2 regions of the Actinopolymorpha sp. B11F2 genome follow, and region 2 is predicted to be linked to the other one. Evidence: predicted binding sites of a transcription regulator. Region 2 holds the regulator's gene; the other holds the start of a gene.
What was found. Region 2 encodes HrcA, which represses chaperone genes, less so after heat shock. Its sites were predicted from a motif close to TTGGCACTCGNNNNNNNCGAGTGCCAA; they were not measured.
Positions count from the first base shown of each region.

Region 1: groES (co-chaperone GroES) is a predicted target of HrcA. The motif match lies at 1,786-1,812, and genes of this name have one in related genera.

Region 1 is NZ_JBEFTX010000009.1:128,529-134,099, reverse strand. It holds gene ABN034_RS17855 (glutathione S-transferase family protein) at 1-294, opposite strand, end outside; gene ABN034_RS17850 (class I SAM-dependent methyltransferase) at 428-1,741, opposite strand; gene groES (co-chaperone GroES) at 1,972-2,268, shown strand; gene groL (chaperonin GroEL) at 2,429-4,045, shown strand; gene ABN034_RS17835 (hypothetical protein) at 4,113-4,574, opposite strand; gene ABN034_RS17830 (hypothetical protein) at 4,571-5,164, opposite strand; gene ABN034_RS17825 (hypothetical protein) at 5,166-5,571, opposite strand, start outside.
Region 2 is NZ_JBEFTX010000005.1:77,229-82,799, forward strand. It holds gene ybeY (rRNA maturation RNase YbeY) at 8-475, opposite strand; gene ABN034_RS11260 (PhoH family protein) at 633-1,667, opposite strand; gene ABN034_RS11265 (histidine triad nucleotide-binding protein) at 1,888-2,244, opposite strand; gene dnaJ (molecular chaperone DnaJ) at 2,251-3,384, opposite strand; gene hrcA (heat-inducible transcriptional repressor HrcA) at 3,461-4,480, opposite strand; gene ABN034_RS11280 (MBL fold metallo-hydrolase) at 4,618-5,472, shown strand; gene ABN034_RS11285 (DUF3097 domain-containing protein) at 5,493-5,571, shown strand, end outside.

The DNA of each region.
Region 1 (5,571 bases), on a different contig from region 2:
CCCGTGGACGTAGGACGCCGAAACGAGGTCGGAGAGGCCGGCGAGCTTGCGCACGATGGCCGCACGTTGTGCCCATGGACAGCTCCAGGCGAGGTACAGGTGGTAGCGGCCTGGCTCGGCCGGATACTCGGTGGACCCGTCGGAACTCAGCCGGCCGCGGAACGGATAGAGGTCGAGTGGCCGCTCGAACCCGTCCTCGCCGAACTTGGCGCCCTTGACCGAATAGGTGCCATATGCGTCGTAATCGACCGGACTCGCGTACGCGGCGTCCTGCGATTCCTGCGTGGAGCTCATAGCGACGAAAACACCCCCGGCCGCCTCGTTAGTCCCTCCCGGTCCCGGTCGCAGGACGGGTCCGCTCTCGCGGCGGCGCCCGCTTTTGCCGGACGTGCTCTTGATACCGAGGCGTGTTGGGTGAAGGTGCCCCTCACGCGGGTGTCGGGTCGACGAGCAGGGCGAGGGTGCCCTGCTCGCTGCGGGTGACGACGACCGTGGCCGCACGGGGTCCGCGGACTCCCAGCCGTTTGCGCAGCGTCTGCGGGTCGACGTCGACTCCCCGCTTCTTCACCGTGAGGTTCCCGACCTCTCGGTTCCGGAGCTCACGCGTCAACACCTTCAGGTCGTACGGAAGGACGGCGACGATCCGGTAAGCGGACGCGAAGGGCGTCGACACCAGCTGGTCAGACGTGAGATAGGCGATCTTCGGATGCAGCAGGGATCCGTCGACCAGGGGAGCGACGCCAGTGACGAGCCCGGCGCGGATGACCGCGCCGTCGGGTTCGTAGAGGTACGCCAGCGGAGGCGAGACCGGCGCGGCTCCGGGGTCATCGGCATCGGTCATCGTCACCCGGTCGGCCCACCCGCCTGTCTGCCCCGCCCACTCGCCGGCCTCACCCGCCGGCACTCCGCCCGCCGGGAGGACGGTCGCACGGCGGCGGTCGCCGTCCCCGGTCCGCAGCCGCCCTGCCCACAGGGCGGCCTCCTTCACCTCACCGCCGACGCTGATCCACTCCGCTTCGACGCCGGCCGGGATCAGCCGGTGCGGGATGATCGGCGCGGTTTTCACGCAGGCGTCGCCCCGCAGCAGTTCCTCGACGAACGACCACGGCGGCGAATAGCCCGCAGGGTCGAAGATCCGCCCGCGAAGAGAGCGCCGGGCCGGGTCCGCCACGGCTGCGGAGTACGCCGCACGGTCCACCTCGCGCGCATCCGCCTGCTCGACCGACGCGTGCCCGGCCAGGTCCAGCTCGGCGAGGTTGGCGCGGGCGATGGCCACTGTCAGCGGGTCCGTGTCGACGCCGGTGACCTGGACGCCGGCCCGGGCGAGGGCGATCAGGTCCCCGCCGATGCCGCAGCAGAGGTCGACGATCCGGGCACCACGTTCCGGGGACGACTCAGGGCCTGGCCCTGTCGTTTCCGGAGCGATCGTCTCCGGAGGGTCCAGGCGGCAGTCGGCATCGACAATGCGCCCGGCCCGGTACGCCGCCACCGCGCCGGTCGTCGCCTGCTCCAGGCCGTCCCGGGTGAAGAACATCCTGCCCGCATCCTCGCCCCACTTGGCATGGGCACGCCGTCGAAGCGCGGCCTGCGTCATCGCCGCCGCCACCAGGTCGGGGGGATGGCGGCGCCGCAGCCGGGTCCCTAGTGCGATCGCTGTGTGTTCCTCGTACGCCGTGCACGCTTCCGCGAGGAGATCACGGCCGGCTGGCGTGAGCAGGTCCCGGAACGTCTGGAGATCCACGAGGACACTCCTTCCGCGATCCGGGACGCGACACGCCACGCCATCTGGCACTCGGGTTGACCGAGTGCTAAGAGACCGCCTAGATTCTGAGTTGGCACTCTCGACCTTAGGGTGCCAACCAACAAGCCCGCGACGAGGCGGCCGGCACCCGCGACGACGGCTCGCCACACGTCGCGCCATAGGTGAAAGCACAGCCACCCGTGACATCCCGTGAAGGGGGAGGTCAACAAGTGTCGGTCTCCATCAAGCCACTCGAGGACCGGATCGTCGTCAAGGCGCTGGACGCCGAAGAGACGACGGCGTCGGGACTCGTGATCCCCGACACCGCGAAGGAGAAGCCCCAGGAGGGTGAAGTCCTCGCGGTCGGGCCTGGTCGCATCGACGACAACGGCAAGCGCATCCCGCTCGACGTCAGCGTCGGCGACAAGGTGATCTTCAGCAAGTACGGCGGCACCGAGGTCAAGTACAGCGGCGAGGATCTCCTGATCCTCTCGGCTCGTGACGTCCTCGCTGTCGTCACCAAGTGACACCAGGTCGCGGACTCACGCGCGTGGGGTCGTCGCAACACAACCTGTCGACCCCGAAGTCAATACCAGCAACCAACCGATGACCTGACGACTGACACCGCCCCGGCGGCCTCCACATACCGGGGCGCCGGGGCGGTGTCGTGGAAGGACACACATACCCATGCCGAAGATCCTGGAGTTCGACGAGAACGCGCGGCGCGCCCTGGAGCGCGGCGTCGACGCTCTCGCGAACACCGTGAAGGTGACGCTTGGGCCACGCGGCCGCAACGTCGTCATCGACAAGAAGTGGGGCGCACCGACCATCACCAACGATGGCGTCACGGTGGCCCGTGAGGTGGAGCTCGAGGACCCGTTCGAGAACCTCGGCGCCCAGCTCGTCAAGGAAGTTGCGACGAAGACCAACGACATCGCCGGGGACGGCACCACGACGGCGACGGTGCTGGCGCAGGCGATGGTCCACGTCGGCCTCCGGGCCGTCGCCGCCGGCGCCAACCCGATGTCGCTCAAGAAGGGCATCGACGCTGCCGTCGAGGCGATCAACACCGAGCTCCTCGAGCAGGCCAAGTCCGTCGACACCAAGGACGAGATGGCCCACGTGGCCGCGATCTCGGCCCAGGACAAGACGATCGGGCAGCTCATCGCCGAGGCGTTCGACAAGGTGGGCAAGGACGGTGTGATCACCGTCGAGGAGTCCAACACTCTGGGCACCGAGCTCGAGCTCACCGAGGGCATGCAGTTCGACAAGGGGTTCATCTCCCCGAACTTCGTGACCGACGCCGAGCGCCAGGAAGCTGTCATCGAGGATCCGTACATCCTGATCAACCAGGGCAAGATCTCCTCGATGGCCGACCTCCTGCCGCTGCTGGAGAAGGTCGTCCAGGCGAGCAAGCCGCTGGTGATCATCTCCGAGGACGTCGAGGGTGAGGCGCTCGCGACGCTCGTCGTCAACAAGATCCGCGGCATCTTCAACTCGGTCGCCGTCAAGGCGCCCGGATTCGGTGACCGCCGCAAGGCGATGCTCGAGGACATCGCGACGCTCACCGGCGGCCAGCTGGTGGCGCCCGAGCTCGGCCTCAAGCTCGACCAGGTGGGGCTCGAGGTCCTGGGTACCGCCCGCCGGGTCGTCGTCACCAAGGACGACACGACGATCGTCGACGGCGGCGGTTCCGCCGACGACGTGGCGGCCCGGGTCGCGCGGATCAAGGCCGAGATCGACCAGACCGACTCCGACTGGGACCGCGAGAAGCTCCAGGAGCGGCTCGCCAAGCTCGCCGGTGGTGTCTGTGTGATCAAGGTCGGCGCCGCTACCGAGGTGGAGCTGAAGGAGAAGAAGCACCGGATCGAGGACGCGGTCTCCGCGACCCGTGCCGCGATCGAGGAGGGCATCGTCACCGGCGGTGGCGCCGCCCTCGTCCACGCGGCCGTCGCTCTCGACAAGGTGTCGGCCAACGGTGACGAGAAGATCGGTGTCGATCTCGTCCGCACCGCGGTGCTGGAGCCGCTGCGGTGGATCGCCGAGAACGCTGGTGCCCAGGGCTACGTCGTCGTGGAGAAGGTGCGCGAGGCGGGCAAGGGCAAGGGCTACAACGCCGCGACCGGCGAATACGGCGACCTGACCGCACAGGGCGTCATCGACCCGGTGAAGGTGACCCGCTCGGCGCTCGCGAACGCGGCGTCGATCGCGGCCATGCTCCTCACCACGGAGACGCTCGTCGTCGACAAGCCCGAGGAGCCTGAGCCGGCACCCGCGGGTGCGGGCCACGGCCACGGCCACTGATCGGCGAGAAGTACAGAAGGGGCCTCTCCTGCGCGGAGGGGCCCCTTCTCCGTTGACTGGATGAGGTTCAGCGCGCCGGGCGGGACTTGAGGGCGCGAACCTTCACGGTGGCGGTCGTCTCCCGGACGGGACCACCGAGAATGTCGTCGGCCTTGTCCTTGTGGAACGCAATATCGGCGTGGTACTTGATCCGGGCGATCTGGCCGGCCGCGATCTCGACCCTGCGCTCGGCGAAGCCAGGCGTTCCGAACCGCACGGTGTGCGGCCCGGCGGGCAGTGGGTACGCCCAGACCGACCAGCTGGCTCGGCGTTCGTTGCCGTCGATGGTGAGCGTCGGCGGGTCGACCCAGGTGCCCCAGTTGGGACTCTCCGCGATGAGTGTGCCGTTCTCCTCCACGGCGATCAGGCTGTCGAAGTCGAACGTGACCTCGACCGCGCCCCACCCCTGCGGCAGGTCAGGGTAGGACGACCCGCGCTTCTGGTCGACGAGGACCGCGGGCGGCGTCGGTTCGGTCGGCGGCTGCGTCATCGCGTCCCCTTCCGCTTCTGTGACCGCTTGGGTCGTTGGCTGCCCTTCCAGCCCGAATAGCCGACCCACATCCCGTAGAGACCCAGGAGTGCGCCGAGTGCGCCCACCGCCGGTACGCCTCCGTACCACGTGATGCCGACGAAGAAGACGATCCAGACCACCGAGACGACCCCGATCGCCAAGGACATCCATGCCTGGAAGGCGTGCCCAGGGGTCCTCGCTGGCGACCGTTTGCCATCCTTTTGGCGACCACGGGTCGGTTTCAGGACGGGGGAGTACTCGAACTCGGTGACCTGGCCCTCAGCGATCGTCAGCTGTGTGGTTTGGCGCGGCCGACCCTCCTGCACCTCGATCAACCGTTCTCCCGCCGGAACGACGATGAGGGCACGACCGAAGCCATGCGTCGCGGGCTTCCCGTCGACACCGATGATCGGCAGAGCGGCGTTCTGTTCCGAGCGGGGGCACCAGGCTTCGATCGCGACGGCGCCATGACCTGCCGGAAGCAGGAGTTGGTCATCGGAGTTCGGTGCCCGCACGTCGTAAGGCGTTCCCGGGTACGTGGTCAGAACGTCGTCGGGAGCGGCGCTCACGTCATTCACCACCAAGCTTGCGTTCGATGTCCTCGTCGGACTGGCGGTCGTCGCTCAACACCCAGTCGGTGACATTGTCGCCAGCTTTGGTGGTCCCGCCCGCAATGCCGCCCCAGCTGCCGGGGCTCGAGGGGCTGAAGACCCTGTTCCCGTCGGTGGCGAAGTCCCTGACGACGTCGCCGGCGCTCTTGTAGCCGGCGTACCGGCCGCCATCTCTCTTCTGGAACTTCCGGAGGGCGTTCTCCATGCCGGACTGCCTGAGCTTGTAGAGGATGTTCTTGAGCTTGAAGAGGATCTGGTTGACCTTTGCGATGAACCTTGTCGCCCGGCTGCCGGTCGACGCCGCCCGGACGGCCGTCGCTGTCCCGGCCGCTGCGGTCGAGGCGCCGAACGTGACCGGCGCAGAG
Region 2 (5,571 bases):
TCGTCCATCAGCGGCCCGCCCCCTGCCGCAGTGGCTGCCACTCGCCGAGCAACCGCGCCTGCAACGCGAACATCTCCCGATGCTCCTCCGGCTCGCCGTGGTCATAGCCGAGCAGGTGCAGGATGCCGTGCACCGTGAGCAGGTGGAGCTCATCCTCTCGCGAGTGTCCGGCATCCTTGGCCTGCCGGTCGGCCACCTGCGGACAGAGGACGACATCACCGAGCAGGCCCTGCGGCGGATCCTCGCCCTCTCGGCCCGGACGGAGCTCGTCCATCGGGAACGCCAGCACGTCGGTCGGGCCCGGCTCGTCCATCCAGCGCAGGTGATGCTCGGCCATCGTCTTCTCGTCGACGAGGACGACCGACAGCTCGGCCTGGGGGTGCACCCGCATCCGGTCGAGGGCGAACCGGGCCAGCCGGGCGAGCTCGCGTTCGTTGACGTCGATGCCGGACTCGTTGGCGATGTCGATGCTCATGGAAGGTTCACGCAGTGCCTCGGGTGGGGTTTCGAAACGACGTTCTGGTGGGGAAGAGACGGCTCGCGGGCCCGCACGGTTTCCTCCGGTCGTCAGGTCGTCGCCTCAGCTCGCGTTCGTCGGCTGGGTTCGTCAGCACGGGTCCGTCCAGGTCCCCTCAGGGCCGCAGAGGTCCGGGCTTCCGCCGGCGTACGTCGACCGGGCGCGCCCCGGTGTCGGAGTCGGAGCGCCCTTCGTAGGCGTCGTAGGCCGCGACGATCCGTCCGACCAGCTTGTGGCGTACGACATCCTGGCTGGTCAGCGAGCAGAAGTGCACGTCGTCGAGACCGGTCAGGATCTCCCGCACCACCTTCAGCCCGGAGTAGGTGCCGCCTCCCGGCAGGTCGATCTGGGTGATGTCGCCGGTGACGACCATCTTCGATCCGAACCCGAGCCTGGTGAGGAACATCTTCATCTGCTCCGGCGAGGTGTTCTGCGCCTCGTCGAGGATGATGAACGCGTCGTTAAGCGTCCTTCCCCGCATGTATGCCAGGGGCGCGACCTCGATCGTCCCGGCTGTGAGCAGCCGCGGGATCGAGTCTGGGTCGATCATGTCGTGCAGCGCGTCGTAGAGCGGCCGGAGGTACGGGTCGATCTTCTCCGACAGCGTGCCCGGCAGGAACCCGAGCCGCTCCCCCGCCTCGACCGCCGGCCGGGTGAGGATGATCCGGTTGACCTGCTTGGCCTGTAGCGCCTGGACCGCCTTCGCCATCGCGAGGTAGGTCTTGCCGGTTCCGGCCGGACCGACCGAGAACACCACGGTGTGCTCGTCGATCGCGTCGACGTAGTGCTTCTGGCCGAGCGTCTTCGGCCGGATCGTCTTGCCGCGGTTGGACAGGATGTTGAGCGTCAGGACGTCGGCCGGGCGTTCGGACTCGCGGGCCCGGAGCATCGCGATGCTGCGTTCGACCGCGTCGGAGGTGAGGCCGTGGCCGGAGCGGACGACGGCGACCAGCTCGTCGAACAGCTGCTCGACGAGGATCCGCTCATCAGGCTCCGCGACCACGGTGATCTCGTTGCCGCGGACGTGGATCTCGGCGTCGAACTCCTTCTCAGCGACCCGGAGGAACTCATCACGCGGCCCGAGCAGGCTCACCATGGAGATGCTCGACGGTACGACGATCTTGGTCTGTGACGGGGTGATCTTGCCCATGGGCGGCCTTGGTCGGCCCTCTCCTCCGTAGTCCCAACGTGCTGACACCCGGCTCCTGGCCGGTGAATCGACAGTCATGGTAGCCCGCGCGGGACCGGATGCGGACGGGTATTTCTTCCGTACTTTCCCGATCCGGGGCGATCCGACGCGATCTTCCGCCGCCAACGGCCCGGGCTCCCGCCGCCAACGGCCCGGGCTCCCGCCGCCGACGGGCGCTCTTCTAGCCCAGCTGACCGGCCATCTGCCGTCCCCCGAGAACGTGGGCGTGGCAGTGCGCGACCGCCTGACCACCCTGCTCGCCGGTGTTGAGCGCGATCCGGTAGCCGTCGTCGGCGATCCCTTCGTCCCTGGCGACCGCCACACACTCCTCGAGCAGCAGCCGGAGCAGGTGGGGAGCGGCAGCCACGACTTCGGCCACGTCGGCGTAGTGGTCCTTGGGAACGACCAGAACGTGGACGGGTGCCTGGGGGCTCACGTCGCGGAAGGCGAGGGTCCGGTCCGTCTCACGGACCTGGGTCGAGGGGATCGTGCCGGCGACGATGCCGCAGAACACACAGTCGGATGATCGTTGTGCCACGGCGGCTCAGACACCCCTGTCGTTGAAGGCGTCCCGGATCCGCGAGAAGACGCCTCGGCGTTCGGACGAGAACTGGCCGGTCGCCTTCTCCTCGTCCCTTAGCCTGGCGAGCTCGGTGAGCAGGTCCCGCTGTGCCGCGTCGAGCTTCGTCGGCGTCTCCACGACGACGTGGACGACCAGGTCACCGCGATGCGAACCGGACAGATGAGGTACGCCTCGACCGGTGACGACCAGGCGCTGCCCGGACTGCGTGCCAGGCTTGACGTCGACCTCGACGGTGTCGTTGTCGAGCGTCTCCAGCGAGATCGTCGTGCCGAGCGCCGCGGCCGTCATGGGCAGCGTCACCGAGCAGTGCAGGTCGGCGGCGCGCCGGGTCCACACCTCGTGCGGGGCGACCTGGATCTCGACATACAGGTCGCCGGCGGGACCGCCGCCGGGGCCCACCTCACCCTGGCCGGCCAGCTGGATCCGGGTGCCGTCGTCGACGCCGGCGGGGATCCGGACGGCGAGGGTACGCCGGGACAGCACCCGGCCCTCCCCCGCGCACTCAGGGCACGGGTTGGGGATGATCGTGCCGAACCCCTGGCAGCGGGGGCACGGCCGGCTCGTCATGACCTGGCCGAGGAAGGACCGTTGGACGGAGCTGATCTCGCCGCGACCCTCGCAGACCGAGCAGCTGGTGGGTGTCGTGCCTGGGGCGGCGCCCCTGCCCGAACAGCTCCCGCAGACGACGGCCGTGTCGACCTGGACCTCCTTGACGGCGCCGTACACCGCCTCGGCCAGATCGACCGAGAGGCGCAGGAGCGCGTCCTGGCCACGGCGGGTCCGGGGTCGCGGCCCGCGGGCGGTCGTGCCGCCGAAGAACGCGTCCATGATGTCCGTGAACGAGAAACCCTGCCCGAATCCCGCACCTTGTCCAGCCGCACCGAGCGGATCGCCCCCCAGGTCGTAGACCTCACGCTTCTTCGGGTCCGACAGGACCTCGTAGGCGCGGGTGACCTCCTTGAAACGCTCGTGGGTCTCCGGATCCGGGTTGACGTCAGGGTGCAGGGTGCGCGCCAGCCGGCGGTAGGCCTTCTTGATCTCCTCCGCGGACGCGTCGCGCCCGACTCCGAGGAGTTCGTAATAGTCCTGGCTCATGCTGTGGGTGGCCTCTTGCACTGACTCATTCCCTCGAGACTCATCTTCCTTAAGACCCCGCTGCCTCATTGAGAAGCTATTCCTCAGCGAGGATCTGACTGACATATCTGGCGACCGCCCGGACCGCACCCATCGTGCCCGGATAGTCCATCCGGGTGGGTCCGACGACACCCAGGTGGGCGAGTGTCTCGTCCCCAGGACCATAGCCGGTCGCGACAACGGAGGCCGCGGCCAGCTCAGCGTAGGGGTTCTCATGGCCGATCCGGACCGTGAGGCGGGAGGGAGCGGTCGACTCGCCGAGGAGCCGCAACAGCACGACGTGCTCCTCCAGCGCCTCGAGTACCGGCCGGATCGAGGAGTGGAACTCGTGCCCGAGCGGGATGAGGTTGGCGGTGCCACTGACCGCGATGCGTTCCTCCGGGCGTTCGACGAGGGTCTCGAGGAACGCCGACACGATGCTGGCGACGATCGGCTGGTCGTCGGGCGCGAACGCCTCAGGCAGGTCGACCACGAGCGACTGCACCTCGGCGAGCCGCGCCCCCATGACCGCAGCGTTGAGGCGGGCCCGGACATCGCCCAGCAGCGCGTCTTCAGGGGCCTTGCCGACGTCGACGACACGCTGCTCGACCCGGCCCGTGCTGGTGATGAGCACGATCAGCAGCCGGGTGGTGGACAGCAGCACCAACTCGACATGGCGGACGGTCGACCGGGACAAGGTGGGGTACTGCACGACCGCGACCTGGCGGGTGAGCTGGGAGAGCAGGCGTACGGTCCGGTTGACGACATCGTCCAGATCGACCGCGCCCTCGAGGAACGTCGAGATCGCCCTGCGCTCCGCGCCAGACATCGGCTTGATCGTGCTCAGCCGGTCGACGAACAGCCGGTAGCCCTTGTCCGTCGGGATCCGGCCCGCGCTCGTGTGCGGCTGGGCGATGTAGCCCTCGTCCTCCAGCGCGGCCATGTCGTTGCGGACCGTCGCGGAGGAAACGCCCAGGTGGTGCCGGTCGACAAGCGCCTTGGAACCGACCGGCTCCTCGGTGTGCACGTAGTCCTCGACGATGGCGCGGAGGACGGCCAGCTTCCGTTCGTCGAGCATGGAGCCCGCACCTCCTCGCGTCACGGTTGACCTGAGGGTGGGGCAGCGGCATGTGCCTGGCACTCCCCGAACCCGAGTGCCAGTCTACGGGGAGAGGCCCCGAATGTGCGTCCTGAGCGGATGCGAGGCTGTGGATCGTGGACACGAACACGCACGGATGGACCGAGGTCGGGCCGCGCTGCTTCGCCCGCCGCTACCCGTCGTACGACCTCACGATCGGGGCGGTCGTGGGTGCCGACGGCATCCTGGTGGTCGACACCCGGGCAAGCCTGGGCGAAGCCGACGAGTTGCGCGCTGACCTGCGTCGCCTCTCCCGCGCGCCGGTGCGCTGGGTGGTCGACACCCACTGGCACTTCGATCACTGCTTCGGCAACGCCCGGTTCGCCGACGCGGTGATCTACGGCCACGAGTCCGTGCCCGCGAGGCTCGAGGCGCGGGCCGACGGCGTGCGTGCCGAGCTCTCGGCGCGGTCCGCAGAATGGGCCACGGAGATGGCCGCACTGGAGGTGGTGCCGCCGGGACGGACCTTCGCGTCGGTCGCGATGGCCGATCTCGGCGACCGGGTGGTGGAGCTCGTGCATCCGGGACGCGGCCACACCGACGGCGACGTCGTGGTCCGGGTTCCCGACGCCGACGTGGTCTACGTGGGAGATCTCGTCGAGGAGTCCGGCCCGCCGTCGTACGGCGACGACTCGTACCCGCTCGAGTGGGGTGCGACGCTCGACGTGGTGGCGGGACTGTTGACGACGCGGACAGCGGTCGTGCCCGGGCATGGCGCTGTCGTGGACCATGCGTACGTCGGGGAGCAGCGCGGCGACCTCGTGGGCGTCGCCGGGACGATCCGCCGCCTGGTCGAGGAACGGGTGCCGATCGAGCGGGCGTGGGAGGCAGCCGAGTGGCCATGGTCGCGGGAGGCTTTGGCCGAGGCGATCCGGCGGGGGTACACACAACTGCGCGACACTCGCGGACGGCGGACACTGCCGCTCGTGTGAGGCGGCTACCCTCGCTCTCCATGGCCGGATCCTCACCTCCCGCTGACCGTTACGGACCTGACGTTCTCGAGAGCGACTGGCGGGCGCCGAAGCGCGGGC